One region of the Solibacillus silvestris genome, then DNA from elsewhere that is predicted to be linked to it. Evidence: riboswitches for the same ligand, from Rfam matches in the RefSeq annotation. Region 1 holds a riboswitch; each other region holds the start of a gene.
The links. Region 1 has a riboswitch for S-adenosylmethionine ahead of metK (methionine adenosyltransferase). Riboswitches for the same ligand answer to the same signal wherever they lie in the genome.
Positions count from the first base shown of each region.

Region 2: another riboswitch for S-adenosylmethionine. It lies ahead of metA (homoserine O-acetyltransferase MetA); the one in region 1 lies ahead of metK (methionine adenosyltransferase).
Region 3: another riboswitch for S-adenosylmethionine. It lies ahead of ACTHOQ_RS04230 (O-acetylhomoserine aminocarboxypropyltransferase/cysteine synthase family protein); the one in region 1 lies ahead of metK (methionine adenosyltransferase).

Region 1 is NZ_JBQCJW010000046.1:2,795-8,125, reverse strand. Features, by position in the region: gene ACTHOQ_RS17645 (NUDIX hydrolase) at 1-352, shown strand, start outside; gene ACTHOQ_RS17640 (alpha/beta hydrolase family protein) at 336-1,142, shown strand; gene pckA (phosphoenolpyruvate carboxykinase (ATP)) at 1,256-2,842, opposite strand; SAM riboswitch class I at 3,043-3,158, shown strand; gene metK (methionine adenosyltransferase) at 3,537-4,733, shown strand; gene ACTHOQ_RS17625 (gamma carbonic anhydrase) at 4,851-5,331, opposite strand, start outside.
Region 2 is NZ_JBQCJW010000047.1:3,169-8,499, reverse strand. Features, by position in the region: gene plsY (glycerol-3-phosphate 1-O-acyltransferase PlsY) at 1-176, shown strand, start outside; gene ACTHOQ_RS17765 (HesB/YadR/YfhF family protein) at 290-580, shown strand; gene ACTHOQ_RS17760 (YczE/YyaS/YitT family protein) at 684-1,310, shown strand; gene ACTHOQ_RS17755 (ABC transporter ATP-binding protein) at 1,436-2,206, shown strand; gene ACTHOQ_RS17750 (hypothetical protein) at 2,400-2,702, opposite strand; gene metA (homoserine O-acetyltransferase MetA) at 2,760-3,701, opposite strand; SAM riboswitch class I at 3,973-4,080, opposite strand; gene ACTHOQ_RS17740 (nucleoside-diphosphate sugar epimerase) at 4,144-4,896, opposite strand; gene ACTHOQ_RS17735 (DEAD/DEAH box helicase) at 4,912-5,331, opposite strand, start outside.
Region 3 is NZ_JBQCJW010000004.1:161,752-167,082, reverse strand. Features, by position in the region: gene ACTHOQ_RS04235 (DASS family sodium-coupled anion symporter) at 1-795, opposite strand, end outside; SAM riboswitch class I at 1,106-1,220, shown strand; gene ACTHOQ_RS04230 (O-acetylhomoserine aminocarboxypropyltransferase/cysteine synthase family protein) at 1,341-2,645, shown strand; gene ACTHOQ_RS04225 (hypothetical protein) at 2,838-3,236, shown strand; gene ACTHOQ_RS04220 (homoserine dehydrogenase) at 3,891-4,877, shown strand; gene ACTHOQ_RS04215 (DNA-binding protein) at 4,933-5,163, opposite strand; gene ACTHOQ_RS04210 (EamA family transporter) at 5,273-5,331, shown strand, end outside.

The DNA of each region.
Region 1 (5,331 bases):
ATGCACAATTCATAACCGGCGTGGTGTCGAATTCCCAGGCGGAAAGCAAGAGCAGGGCGAAACTTTATATCAAGCTGCTATACGTGAAGTATATGAAGAGGCAACTGTAGTAATAGAGGATGTACAATGGTTTGCTTACTATATTGTACACGGTGAAATACCGTTTTGTAAGGCGGTTTTTACAGCAAAGGTTAAGGATATCGAGCCATTTGTCGGAGATTTTGAAACAGATGGTGTTTTATGGTTAACGGAAGAAGAGCTATGGCAACAGCCCGATTTAAGTTTTTATATGCGGGATGCGGGCATGAAAAAGATGCTGCAGGAAGTGAAAAATCATGAACGGCAATGGTAAGATTTTTTCGATGCGTAATTATCCTTCACCGAATCCGCATATTCGTCTGGATGAAGTAACATATTGGTCACAAGGATTGCGTGTTAAAGGATTATTAGCTAGACCGAAAGCTCATGGGCAGTATGAAGCGCTTCTTTATTTGCGGGGAGGGTTGCAGTCGATCGGCATGGTCCGGCCTGCCCGTATCGCCCAATTCGCGATGCAGGGCTTTGTCGTTTTCGCCCCGTATTACCGTGGAAATCGCGGAGGCGAAGGGAAGGACGAGTTTGCGGGTGAGGACCGGAATGATGCGATTTTCGGTATCGACGTATTAAAGAAATTTATCGATGCTGAAAAAGTGAATTTGTTTGGATTTTCCAGGGGGGGCTTAATGGCTTTATGGACGGCGATTTTACGCGAAGATATAAAAGCCGTCGTGACATGGGCTGGTGTTTCGGACGCAACAGCGACTTATTGGGAGCGTGTCGATATGCGTCGCGGGCTAAAGAGGATCGTTGGGGGCACGCCAAATAAAGTGCCGGAAAACTATGAAGACCGCACACCTTTATATGAGATAGAGAATGTCCATGCTCCTGTATTGATTATTCATGGTACAGAGGATCAACATGTTGATATTGAACATGCATACCAACTGGAACTTTATTTGAAAGACGAGGGAAAACAAGTGGAAACATGGTTTTCATTTGGGTTAAAGCATCATTATCCCCCGAAACTCAATCGGGAAACTGTAAAAAAACTATGTGAATGGATGAAACAACAAGGAGCAGCAAAAAGGGATGTACGTAAGTGAATACTTACGCTACATCCCTTTATTTATAATATCCTTTAAAATTTTATATTATAATCCGGCTTTTCGCAAAACTGCCAAAGTTAAACTAATATGGCGAATTAATCATTAGTGTACTATACTAATGGACCGCCTTTTTTCACGATTGCTTCATCAACATTGTCGAATTTCGTGAAGTTGTTTTTGAATAATTGCGCAAGTTCAGCTGATTTTTTATCATATGCAGTTTTGTCAGCCCATGCATCGCGCGGGTTTAACACTCCAGATGGAACACCTTCAACCGCTAATGGGATATTCAATCCGAATACCGCATCTTGTGTCGTTTCCACATTGTTTAATTTACCATCGATTGCAGCACGAACCATTGCACGAGTATAAGCAAGTTTCATACGGCTGCCAACACCATACTCGCCTCCAGTCCAACCAGTGTTAACAAGGAATACTTGTGAACCATGCTCATCGATTTTCTTGCCTAACTGCTCCGCATAAACTGTTGCAGGCAATGGCAGGAATGGAGATCCGAAGCATGTTGAAAATACTGGCTCTGGCTCTGTAATACCACGTTCTGTACCTGCTAATTTTGACGTGAAGCCGCTTAAGAAATGATACATTGCCTGTTCTTTCGTTAATTTTGAAATAGGAGGCAATACACCAAATGCGTCTGCAGTCAGGAAGACGATTGTATTTGGGTGGCCAGCTACTGATGGTAGTACAATATTATCGATGTAATCAATCGGATAAGCTACTCGAGTGTTTTCTGTTAAAGAACCATCATCATAGTTACATACGCGTGATTGTGGATCTACAGCCACATTTTCCAATACAGAACCGAAGCGGATCGCGTTGTAGATTTCAGGCTCTTTTTCTGCAGAAAGGTTGATTGTTTTCGCATAGCAACCACCTTCAATATTGAATACGCCGTTGTCAGACCAACCATGCTCATCATCACCGATTAATTTACGGTCGCTATCTGCCGATAATGTCGTTTTGCCTGTACCTGACAGACCGAAGAACAATGCAACATCGCCTTCTTCGCCAACGTTTGCAGAACAGTGCATTGGGAAGATGCCTTGTTCAGGCAATAAATAATTCATAATCCCAAAAATTGATTTTTTCATTTCGCCGGCGTATTCAGTTCCACCGATTAAGATGATTTTCTTTTCAAGAGATGTTATAATAAATGTTTCCGATCCTGTGCCATCTACTTCTGGATCTGCTTTGAAGTTTGGCGCGGACACAATTGTGAAATCAGCAACATGAGAAGCTAATTCCTCAGCAGTTGGACGGATGAATAATTGATGACAGAATAGGTTATGCCAAGCATATTCGTTAATGACTTTTATAGAAAGTTGAGAATCTTTGTCCGCACCTGCAAAACCGTTGAATACGAATAATTCATCGCGTTCTTTTAAATAGTTCACGACTTTCACGTAAAGCTTGTCGAATACTTCTGTAGAGATAGGACGGTTTACTTTACCCCAATCGATTTTATGTTTTGAACTTTCTTCTTCAACCATATATTTATCTTTAGGAGAACGACCAGTGTATTTGCCTGTTTCAGCACGCAATGCGCCATCGACAGTTAACATTGCTTCTCCGCGTGATGTAGCTTTTTCTACTAATTGTGGAACAGATAATTGAGTTTTAATGTTTTCCCCGTTTAAAAGTTCTTTCAGCTCGTTAGCGATTTCTACCGAATTCATCTATTAAATACCATCCTTTTTTATAGTATTCCCTTATAGTAGGGGAGTTGTTTATTAATTCAAAAATAGTATAACACATTGAATGTAATAATCTATACTAATTATGAATTATTTTTTATGGAAATTTAAACTGTTCTAAATAAGACAAATTTTGTTGACAGCTTTGTTTTTTTTACGTAAGATGTTTAATTGAACGGATACTCTTATCCCGAGCTGGTGGAGGGGCAGGCCCTATGAAACCCGGCAACCTGCGCATACTTAATGCGTGCTGGTGCCAACCTGATGCAAGGGCAAAATTTCCCTTGAACGATAAGAGTGAAAGGTAACGATGCATATACATCCTTTCCTCACGCGTGATGAGCGCGGCTAATGAGCGAAAGGATTTTTTTATTTGATTTAAATTGTAAAGCAAGAAATATTAGCCTTTCAAAACCTCGTGTCAAAGCAATGCAGCTTGACGTTTATCGTGTATCAACGGACAGAAAGCAAATGATTTTTAAAATATGAAAATAATCTATTTTTAGCCATATAAAATCAACTGTCCTTAGACACCTGATTGGTATAGCCTCAACCTTTTTTCAGAAACGAAAAGGGATGGTTTACTTTATCGAAAATATAAGCGGGCATGGGTAATGAGTACCGTATCATCGAATGAACATAAAACAATCGCCAAAGTGAATTAGGAGGAAATGACATGACAAATCGTCGACTGTTTACATCAGAAAGTGTAACGGAAGGACATCCGGATAAAATTTGTGACCAAATTTCGGATGCTATTTTAGATGCCATTTTAGCAGCGGACCCAAATGCTCGTGTAGCTTGTGAAACTACGGTAACAACAGGCTTAGTATTAGTATCTGGGGAGATTACAACATCTACTTATGTGGATATGAAAGGAATTATCCGTGATACAGTGGCAGAAATTGGCTATACTCGCGGTAAATACGGCTTTGATGCTGAAAACTTGGCAGTATTAGTAGCGGTAGGTGAGCAATCTCCTGATATCGCGCAAGGTGTCGACCAAGCATTGGAAGCGCGTGAAGGCTCGATGACAGATGATGAGCTGGAAGCAATCGGTGCAGGAGATCAAGGCCTAATGTTCGGCTACGCATGTAACGAAACACCGGAACTTATGCCGATGCCTATTTCTTTAGCTCATAAATTAGCGCGTCGTTTAACAGAAGTACGTAAATCAGGCGAATTGCAATATTTACGTCCGGATGGTAAAACACAAGTAACAATTGAATATGATGAAAACAATGAACCGGTTCGTGTGGATACAATCGTTATTTCAACACAGCACGATGAAGAAGCAACATTGGAACAAATCCAGACAGACATTAAAGAACATGTGATTAAACCGGTAGTTCCTGCTCATTTATTGGATGAGGCTACAAAGTACTTCATCAACCCGACAGGCCGCTTCGTAATTGGTGGACCTAAAGGTGATGCAGGTCTTACAGGTCGTAAAATTATTGTTGATACTTATGGTGGCTATGCACGTCATGGTGGCGGAGCTTTCTCTGGTAAGGATGCAACAAAAGTTGACCGTTCTGCAGCATATGCAGCACGCTATGTTGCCAAAAACATTGTAGCAGCCGGCTTAGCTGACCGTGCAGAAGTGCAACTGGCATATGCAATCGGTGTTGCACAACCTGTTTCAATTGCAGTCGATACATTCGGTACTGGAAAAGCAGCTGAAACAGAAATCGTGAAATGGGTTCGTGAGCTCTTTGATTTACGTCCGGCAGGCATTATTAAAATGCTGGACTTACGCCGCCCGATTTATAAACAAACGGCAGCATACGGGCATTTCGGCCGCACAGACTTGAATGTTCCTTGGGAAAATACAGATAAAGCAGCCGAGCTTAAAGCAAAAGCTGGGATCTAAAACGGGTAAAGGAGCGGTCAGTTTAATGACGGCTCCTTTTCATTTTGAGGGACGATAAACTTTATCGCTATTATATATGTAGAAACTGTTTAATTATGACAAAATATTATTGCGAAATTACTTTTGTAAAGATTTGTAATATTGCCCTTTCTCTGCGTACTCTCGAATAATCCGGTCCATATCGGCACGGTCCTCAGCTGTAACTTCTCGTACCACTTTTGCTGGGCGCCCCATAGCAAGGGAATTTGGCGGAATCACTTTTCCCGGGGGAACTAAGCTGCCGGCACCGATAAATGCCCCTTCCCCTATTACCGCCCCATCTAAAATGATGGAACCCATACCGATCAATGCGCGTTTTTTAATTGTGCAGCTATGCAGTGTCACTTGATGACCTACCGTTACTTCATCTTCTATAATTAACGGGAAGGCGGGACTTTGATGAAGACAGCTTAAATCCTGAATGCTCACGCGTTCCCCGATAATTGTTTTATTCACATCGCCTCGTATAACGGTATTAAACCAAATGGAAGTTTCCGCCCCGACTGTTACATCCCCGGTAATCGTTGCATAGTCGGCAATAAATGCAGATGGGTGAATA
Region 2 (5,331 bases), on a different contig from region 1:
CATCGATGATTGCTGCAACAGCCGCATTAATCTATGTGACGGTATATTGGATTGTGACAGGTGAATATGCGCTCTTTATTTTAATTGCGTTTTTGGCAGGATTTATTTTTTACCGTCACCGCGAAAATATTAAACGTATAAAAAATGGGACTGAGCCAAAAATTAAAGGTTTTTAAACTGTGCGCTGAAAGTATATGCTTTCAGCGCATTTTTTGTTGTATTTAAATTTTGAACGCGGTTTTTGTAAGTTTCTTTCTTTTGCTGCATAATGACAATAGAGGTGAATTGTATGGAAATTAAACTATCAGAAAAAGCGATCAATTGGTTTAAAGGAGAAATGGAAGTCGAAAATGGCGATTATATTCGCTTCTACGCAAGATATGGGGGCTCCTCTCCTTTTCATGAAGGTTTTTCGTTAGGGATGACACGTGAACAGCCGCATGAAATCGGCATTGAAGCCGTTATAGAAGATGTTCATTTTTTTATAGAGAAATCAGATGAATGGTTTTTTAATGACCATGATTTAATCGTTGACGTCGACCAGTCGAATGATGAACTAAGCTATTCATACGAAAAATAGTTTAAATTTTTCTAATATATTGTAAATCCGTTTTTCATCTACCGAATCGTTATAATGTGGAAGGATATAATATAGATGATAAGATGAGGGATTACAATTGAAAGTGAAACAAGGATTTTATTGGCGCTGCTTATTTTTTCTCGCAGGCATTATTGTTTTGTCATTAGGGATCGCCTTAACGATTAAAGGACAAATGCTCGGTGTCGGATCATGGGACGTGCTCCATATCGGGCTTCAAAAAAATCTCGGGTTAACTGTAGGGACTTGGTCGATTATTTTAGGGCTGCTCATTTTAGCGATCGATTCATTGTTTACGAAAAGATTGCCGAAAGCCGGGACATATTTAGACATGTTTTTAACTGGTATTTTTATCGATATTTTTTTATTTGTTTTACCGGATGCACAAAGCTTGCTTGAACAATGTATTGCATTCGGGCTGGGGATTATTTTATTAGGCTTCGGCTGTGGCATGTATATGGTCGCTAATCTTGGGGTCGGACCACGCGATACTCTAATGCTTTTACTAGTGCATCGGCTTGGCTGGAGCGTGAACCGTGCCCGTACTACGATGGAAGTAGGCGTTGCAGTTGTAGGCTTTATATTAGGCGGTCCGGTTGGGATAGGAACTGTATTTATGGCATTTGGGTTAGGCCCGGTTGTCCAATGGGCTTTAAAATTAAATGAAAAACTATTTTACCGCGCAACCGGTGTGGAAAGCGCTGTAATTTAAAGTTAGAGGAAAGCAGGAGGATCAGTTTGCTTTCCTCCTTTTTAAAAAATAATTATTACAAAATTCAAAAAATACTTTCGAAAACTATAAAAAAGTCGCATAGTAATAGATGGAGGTGTTTTTTTATGATACATATAGAAAATATCCATTTATATCGCAATGATAAGGTCATTTTAAACAATTTAAGCTGGCATGTACAAAAAGGAGAGCACTGGGCGATTTTAGGCTTGAACGGTTCTGGTAAAACGACGCTGTTAAAAGTCATTAACGGCTATATTTGGCCAAATGGCGGAAAAGTGCAAGTATTAGACGAAACATACGGTCAAACGTATATCCCGAAGCTTCGCACCCGTATCGGCTGGGTAAGCAATGCGATGATCGATAATTTTAATTGGCAGGATAACGCGATTGAAATTGTGTTAAGCGGCCAATTTGGAGCACTTCGGCTGTTTGAAGAAGTGTCAGACGAAGACATCGAAAAAGCGGTGTCTATCATGAAGCATTTTAACTGCGACCATCTAGCAAACAAATCATTTGAGCATTTGTCCCAAGGCGAGCGTCAACGCGTGCAGATTGCCCGTGCGTTAATGGCTGAGCCAGAGATTTTAATATTGGATGAACCATGTGGTGGGCTTGACTTGATTGAACGTGAAAATTTATTGCAAACAATCGGGAAAATCGCAAGCGGCGAAAATTGCCCTACGCTGATTTATGTTACGCATCATGTAGAGGAAATTTTGCCATGTTTTAACCATGTACTATTAATGAAGGATGGAAAAGACATCGCTGCTAATACACGGGACATTATTTTAAATGAGCAGCTGTTAAGCGAATTTTTCGGACGTGCCGTCAGCTTGCAAATGGAACGCGGACGCGCATGGGTTGCGGTAAAGTAAAGAGTGGCAGGAAAAAATAACGGGTTCGGTTGATGGGGAGAAAATGCAAAAACGCACCTCAATTAGCAACTGAATTAGCGTATGATTAGCATCCAAATTAACAGTAGAAAAAAGCAAAAAAATGCCCAGGTTATTATGCCTGTGCATTTTTCTTGTCCTATCCTTTATTCTGCAAACGCGCCTGTTTGCTGTATTATAAACCAGTTGCAAAATTTGCACCGAACCATAGGAAAAAGACCACTATGCTCACGTTAATTATAGTTAAAACACTTGCTATTATAGGTATGATTTTCCCTTCCAATTTTGAGGAAAAAGCCATAATACCTGTTGCCACAGAAACGAACAAGCACAATATTATTAAAAAAATCCAAGTCCCTGTTAACTTTTCATCTGTTGCGGTACTAATCAGGTCTAATAAAAGCATAAACACTCCACTTAAAACACTTGTTGCTAAGAAGACATAGCTCTTCCAAGTGTATAGTTTATTCGATTCCAAAATAAGCACCCCCTAAAAAATTGTCATTTTTAGTGAAAAGGACCCTACACAATTATCCTAAATATGATATTCGATATTTTCATCAACAAAATACCATTCATATGGTGTTTCTTGGTATACATAGTAATTTAGCCAATTGTAAAACAGCAAATGGGAATGGGCGCGCCAAATATTCTTCGGTGCTTGTTGCGGGTCGTTATTTGGAAAATAATTAATGGGAATTTCCGTATTATCAGGATCTTTTTCGATATCGCGGAAATACTCATCCGAAAGTGTTGTTGCATCGTACTCCAAATGACCTGTAATCATAATATGCTTATTGTTCTTCGACTGGACGATAAATACCCCCGCATCATCTGAATAGCTGAGCAGGCGCAAATCAGGATGTGCACGGACTTCATCAATGGAAACCGATGTATGGCGCGAATGTGGAGCAACATACTCATCACTGAATCCCCGCACTAAATCAACTGTTAAATCCGTAATGACGTGCGAATAAACACCTGAGCATTTTTTAGGCAGCTCGAACTTTCCGATACCGAAATGATGGTATAGTGCAGCCTGTGCGCCCCAGCATATATACATAATGGATGTCACATTTTTATCGGCCCAGTCCATTACAGAGGTAATTTCCTTCCAATAGCCGACATCTTCAAATTCCATTTTCTCTACTGGTGCGCCCGTAATAATCAATCCATCATAACGGCGATGCTTTATTTCATCAAAAGTTTTATAAAATGTATTCAAATGGGATTTTGAGACGTTTTTCGATTCGTATGTAGCCGTATTTAAAAAAGTGACATCTACTTGCAATGGTGTATTCCCGAGCAAGCGCAATAATTGAAGCTCGGTTTTCTCCTTTTCCGGCATTAAATTGAACACTAAAATATTTAATGGTCGGATTTGCTGTGTCTTCGCACGGTCTTCCTCCATTACGAAAATCTTCTCTTTTCTTAGCAGCTCGCCAGCTGGCAAATGTTTCGGAATATTAATTGGCATTGCATGTTCCCCCTCTTCATTCTTTTAAAAATAATCAATTACGCCCCGATGCAATAGTATATAGGATTTTCCAAGTATGCTCATTGGAAAATCTGTGATATTTGACGGAAGCTCGGGCCAATACGATGTTGGCCACCCAGTCGTAACGACAGGGATATGATGCGCTTACACTGCTCTCCTCTGAAACAGCGGGCGTTTAAGACACCTGCTGAATAAAGATAAAAAAAGCCCCTCATTCCAGCAAAACAGAAATGAGAGGCTTTTATACCCGTTCTTATCTGCCAAGGATTATACCTTGCTGGAATTAGCACCTTTCTAGTCATACTAGAGGTTGCTGAAGCATCAACGGGCCAAGTCCCTCCGCTTCTCTTGATAAGACTATTAAATTGTCATTAGTGTAACATGCACAAAAGATTTTTGCAATAATTCTAAAAATATAAATTTAGTCTGCTTGTAATTGCGCTTTTTCATAATTGAATAAAATCGTTTCCAGCTTTTCATCCCATTCGCCTGTTAATGTATTGTATACACGCGTAAAATGGCGTTTTTCCTTTTGATCAAAAAGCAAAAAGCAAAATACTGGTATATCATTAATTTGAATGGATTCAGTTGATGCGATACTCGTTATAAATTGCGGTGTTTCATCTTCGGCTATTGGCTGCTCCGTTAATTGCCGCTGTATGAATTCAATGAGCATCGTTTCTTCAACCGCTTCGATTTCTTCTGTTTCAATCGTCGGAAAAGGTTCCGGAAATTCCTCCAAATCAGCAAATTCCTCAAGATTGCCTTCTAAAAGCTGCTCATGAACGGGGCTGTATTGCACGAAATGGCTCGTTTGCTCAAGCTCTTCCTCAAAAATGCCTGATTCAAGCTGTGTGATGCCTTTAGCAGTAAGTACGTATGCTTCCTCTTTTGCAATCATGCCTAGTCTTGACATTTTATTCGTCAAATCTTGAATAAATAACGGCTCGACCAATAAAATTTCCGCTAAAAGCTCGACATTTTTCAATTGCGCCTTTTGAAAGGATATGAGCATCATCTTCATTAAAATGTCCATCGCATTCCGCATGACGGGGTGATAGCGCACTTCAAGCGTATGGATCGGAATCGCGTACTGCATTTGTTTTTGAATTTCGATATTCGGATTTTGAATGATTTCTTTTTGCAATTGCTCTGCTATGTTTTGTAAATCCATTACATCCCCCTTTTCCTACATTGCAAAATAGCCGTCTTGGTCTTTAACTGTATTTAATACATGTGTATACATGTCACGTGTTTTCGCTTGCTTCGGACGTTTTGTGAACATATCCGTGCTTCCGATCATAATAAGGAGCTCCCGTGCGCGTGATAATGCAACATTAAGTCGACGGTAATCCTTCGCGAACCCGATTTCCCCGCGCTCATTATCATGATTGCGCACCATGCTGACAATGATGACGTCCATTTCCATCCCTTGGAACTTATCGACCGAGCCTGTGCGGATGTGTAAATGCGGTACGTTAATGTCCTGCTCAATGAGTCGGTTTATGCGCTTCACTTGCTCCGCATAGAACGAAATAACGCCGACTGATTTTTGCGCATCTTGCGGGATCAGCCCTGCCGCTTTCGCTTTTTCAGTCGCTTCATTTAT
Region 3 (5,331 bases), on a different contig from region 1:
GCCTGCAATATTGTCTGTTTCAGGCTTGATTAATTTAATCATGACGAAGAATAAAACAAACGACATAATGACGGAAAATGGCGCTGCATACATGAACCACTCGCCCCAAGAAATATCTACCCCAAATTCAGAGTTGATGAAGCCGAGTGCTACCAGGTTTTGCGCAGCGGCCGTTTTTATCCCGACATTCCAAATCGAAACAGCCTGTGTTGCTGTAATGACTAATAAGGCGGCGAGCTTACTTTCTTTTGATAAACCGAATGCCGCGACAATTCCTAATAGGATCGGCACAACGGCCCCAGCACGAGCAGTAGCGCTCGGCACGACAAACGCTAATACAATCGCTACTAAAATAGCACCGACTACTAATGCCTTTGTCTTTGTTCCCACTAACGATAAAATCCACAGCGCAATACGTTTATGCAGGTTCGTTATTTGCATTGCTGCTGCTAGAAACAATGCCGCTCCGACTAATGCGACAGATGAGCTGCTGAATCCGCCAAGCGCTAATTTCAGCGCCTCGTTTGTGCCCATTTGTACAGCGGGATCATCCATACTAGGAGCCAAACCTAATAAAACAGCGATTAAAGCCAAAATCATGGCAGAACTAACTGGATAGGAAACTGCTTCAGTTACCCATAAAATTACGGCAAAAGCCAAAATTGCCAATGCACGTTGGCCGACAATCGGAAGATCTCCATTGTTCGGTAAAAGAACGATCGTAATAAGTGCAGCAAATGCCAAAACAATCCAAACAGGTTTTAAATTCAGTTTTTTTGCGTTTTCAGTTGCCATGCATAACGCCTCCATTTTGTAAAAGTGTCAGCAAAATAAAAGTTCCACTCTCAACCATTCCCCCGATTGTTGAATGAGATGCAGTAAATTAAAATTATTTTAAAATATTAAAGGATCCTTCACGGAAATTATAGCATTTCCAAATAAAAGAAGTATGTTAATATTTAGTGAATTCGTAGCGAAGGAATACTGCATCCGCAGAAAAGCTTTTGCATTTTAATGAATTCAGAAAATTATTTATTTTTTCTGTTGACTTATCGGATTAGTATGTTTTATACTGTGAAACAACGATGGAATATAAATCACATAACTCTTATCAAGAGCGGCGGAGGGAATAGGCCCTAAGATGCCCGGCAACCAGTGAGTGATGAACTGACAAAGGTGCTACATCCTACAAAATGAACAATCATTTTGAAAGATAAGAGGAGGCAAACTTGCTCATTTGCAAACCCTCTTCTTAGCTGAAGAGGGTTTTTTTACATTTAAGAAAATCCTCCTCAAAATACACCGATTTCACCATCGAATAATTTTAGGAGGCTATATGGATGACAAACTTAAAACCAGAAACATTATTGTTGCATGGCGGACAAAAACCTGATCCTGTAACGGGTGCGATTGCGGTTCCTGTTTATCGGACGACAGCTTATGCATTCAACGACACTGCCCATGCGCAGCGTCTATTCGCATTACAGGAAACGGGCAATATTTATTCCCGCATTATGAACCCGACAGTCGCGGCATTTGAGGAGCGTGTTGCCTTGCTGGAAGGAGGAACAGCTGCAGTAGGGCTTTCATCTGGCGCGGCGGCTGTGGCATTTTCCATTTTGAATTTAGCGGGTGCTGGGGATGAAATTGTAGCAGCAGGATCGCTTTATGGCGGAACATATAATTTATTTGCGACAACATTGCCTCGCTACGGCATTACCGTAAAATTTGTGGATGAATCAAATCCGGAGAATTTCCGTGCGGCAATTACCGATAAAACGAAGGCGATTTTTGCTGAAATTATCGGAAATCCAAGCTTGCGTGTGCTTGATATTGAAGCAGTGGCGAATATTGCGCATGAAAATGGACTGCCTTTATTGATCGACAGTACATTCGCTTCCCCATATGGAGGCAACCCGATTGAATTCGGCGCAGATGTTGTCATTCATTCGGCTACAAAATGGATTGGCGGTCATGGCACGACAATTGGCGGCATTGTAGTCGATGCAGGCAAATTTGATTGGACACAGGGGAGACATCCCGGCTTTACAGAGCCTGACGCCTCTTATCACGGACTACGCTACGGAATTGACACAGCAGGCGCTGCATTTGCGACAAAGCTTCGTGTTCAGTTACTGCGTGATTTCGGTCCAACATTATCTGCTGATGCTGCATTTAATTTCCTGCAAGGACTTGAAACGCTTCATTTGCGTATTGTCCGTCATAATGAAAATACCCAAAAAGTTGCCGAATATTTAAGAAACCACCCATTTGTGGAGTATGTAAATTACAATGGCTTTGAAGATTTTGCGACACATTATTTGGCGAAAAAGTATTTGAAAAACGGCTTCGGCTCGATTATTACATTTGGCATTAAAGGCGGGCGTGAAGCGGGTCGCCAAGTGATTGATAATGTGGAATTGTTCTCGCATGTAGCAAATGTAGGGGATGCCCGTTCATTAATCATCCATCCTGCGAGCACAACACACCAGCAGTTATCTGCGGAAGAACTGAAAATTGCCGGCGTATCGGAGGAGCTCATTCGCTTATCGATCGGTTTAGAAGCTGTAGAAGATATTATTGCAGATTTGGAGCAGGCATTGGCTAAAGTTTCAGCTGAAGTAGGCGCAGAAACAAACGCATAATACTTTAAAAAAGGGCTTAGCTTTTCCCATCTGAGAAGCTAAGCAATTTTTTAGAAAATTAATTCCTACTATTTTTATAAGTTTTATTGACAAAATTAAAACCCAGTAATAATATAGGGATAAGAAATTTACCAATCGGAAAAGTTTAAAATGATGTTGCAGCATTATTGGGAAGAAAAGGAGTTGTTCGACATGGGGAACGTATACAGTGCACAAAATGTGGCAGCCTATATTATTTATGAACTAAATGACGTAAAGGAATTTGTGGATGCTTGTGCCATTCAGCGGATTTTGGCGGATGTGAATATCGTGTGGCAGCATGTTTTTGGGCACAGCGCTTTCTCAGAACAAGCTCACGATCTTGCCACAGTGGGTTATGTTGTAAAAGAAGTTGCCGATGAATACAAAGTTCATGGTACAGCACATATTTTATTGCCTGCCAAAGAATGGTTTTTAAAATATGGCGATTTTCAATTAGTAGAGCGTCCACACGCAGTGCCTAATTACTCGGCAAAAGAGGAAATCATAATGACTAAGATTTTAACTGCTTACCGGCTACGGGCTTATAATAATATAAACGTGGCAGTATAAAATAATTCCGGAATACTAGCGAGCCCTCTTGCTAGTGTTTTTTGTTTTGGTGATTTTTTGTGTGCTGCATGGTAAGGCGTTAGTTTATTAGAAGAATGAAGACGGTTATTAGAAGAAGTTTTGGGGATATTAGAAGAAATGGTGATGTTATTAGAATTTAGGTGAATTTGGGTTTTCAGTACGCGTTTTGGGGGGCAAAAAACGGGTGCTGAAACCGGTATTTACGTTTTTATTAGAATAAGGGTGTGAGTTATTAGAAGAAGTGTGAGTGATATTAGAAAATTAAACGAGGATTTTAGCCCATTCAGGCCTCATATTAGCACAATGAACGGTTATATTAGAAGATTGCAGTTTTATTAGAACATTTTAAAATATATTAGACGATTTCCGAATATATTAGAAAATCCCGCCCGCAACGCTCTTACTGCAAGCCTCAAAAACAAGAAACGACTGGAAATAATCGCGCCATCGTTCCCGAATTCGCTCTTAAAAAATAAAATTTGATTGAATATTGACCGTTTACAGTAAACAAATGTCCTTCTAGGAGAGATTTCCCTTGTTTTCATGTATTATATAGGATAGAATTTTCTTTAAGTGAAATTATTTGAATTATTCGTCAATATAGATGTGTTAGGAATTTGGAGGAGAAAGGCAATGGCAACAATCAAGGCAGCCATCTTAGGGTTTGGCACAGTAGGTCAAGGAATTTACCATATTTTAAATGAGAAGAGGCAGGAGCTTCGCGAAAAGCTGGGTGTTGAACTGGAGGTCGCGAAGATTTTAGTTACTGATGCGAGTCGTGAACGTGTCCCGGGAACGAAGCATTTAATGACCGAGTCGATCGATGAAGTGTTAGCGGAGAAAGACCTACAAGTTGTGTTTGAAGCGATTGTAAATGAAGAGCCGGCATTCACTTATTTGAAACATGCTGTTGAGGCGAAATGCCATGTTATTACGGCCAATAAAGTAATGCTTGCGAAACGTGGCGAGGAGCTTGAAGCATTGGCAAAAGTAAATGGTGTGTTTATCGGCTCCGAAGCAACGGTGGCAGGTGGCGTGCCAATTATCAAAACGATGAAAAACATTCTTCTTGTCAATGATGTAAGCCGTGTCCAAGGAATTTTAAATGGTACGACGAACTATATTCTGACGAAAATGCGTGCGGAACGCTGGAGTTTTGACAAGGCTTTAAAAGAAGCGCAGCATTTAGGCTATGCGGAGGCAGATTCATTTAATGATGTATCCGGCCAGGATGCATTCAAAAAACTGATGATTCTGTCGAGCTTGGCTTTCGGGGAGCAGCCAAATTGGGCGGACGTAGAAGTCATTGGAATTGATACAATTTCAGCTGAGCAAGTAGCGGACGCGACAGCAAAAGGACTCCGCTATCGTCATGTTGCAGAAGTGGAAAAGCTTGAAGATGGCACGATTCATGCAAAAGTCGCCCCGCTATTGGTAGACAATGAACATCCTCTTTATCCAGTGGATGATGTATTCAATGCCGTGACGATGGAAACGAACTATATTGGAACATTGTCGATTATCGGTCCTGGAGCAGGTATGTACCCGACAGCAAGTGTAATGGTGGAAGATTATGCGGAAATTATTGGCAAACGCGCAGGCTTTACCGTCACGATATAATAGGAAATGATAGGAAAAGAAGCGAACTCGATGAAGTGAATTCGCTTCTTTTCCTTTAATCCTCGTCTTTTATATCTACATCTTCGGGAATCGGGGTATTTTTCCAAATCTCGATTTCCTGTTTAATACGTTCAAGCTGTTGGTGGTACGTATCAAATTGTGCGCTATTGATTAAAAAGTCTTCACCATCATGAATTGCTTTAATACGCCCCGCATAAATGTATTGGAGAATTTGGTGCTCCGGCATGCCCGTATCGCGTGCCGTTTGTTCAACCGATTTATACATAATGATGCCTCCTTTTAATTTTAATTTCCCTTTATTATAATTTGATTTTAAAGAAACTTCATCTTGAATAAAGTATAATAGTTTAATCGAGAATAGTGGGGTGTAACATGTGAATATTTTGCCGTATATATTTGTGTTACTTGCTGCAATGCTTTGGGGGACGGTCGG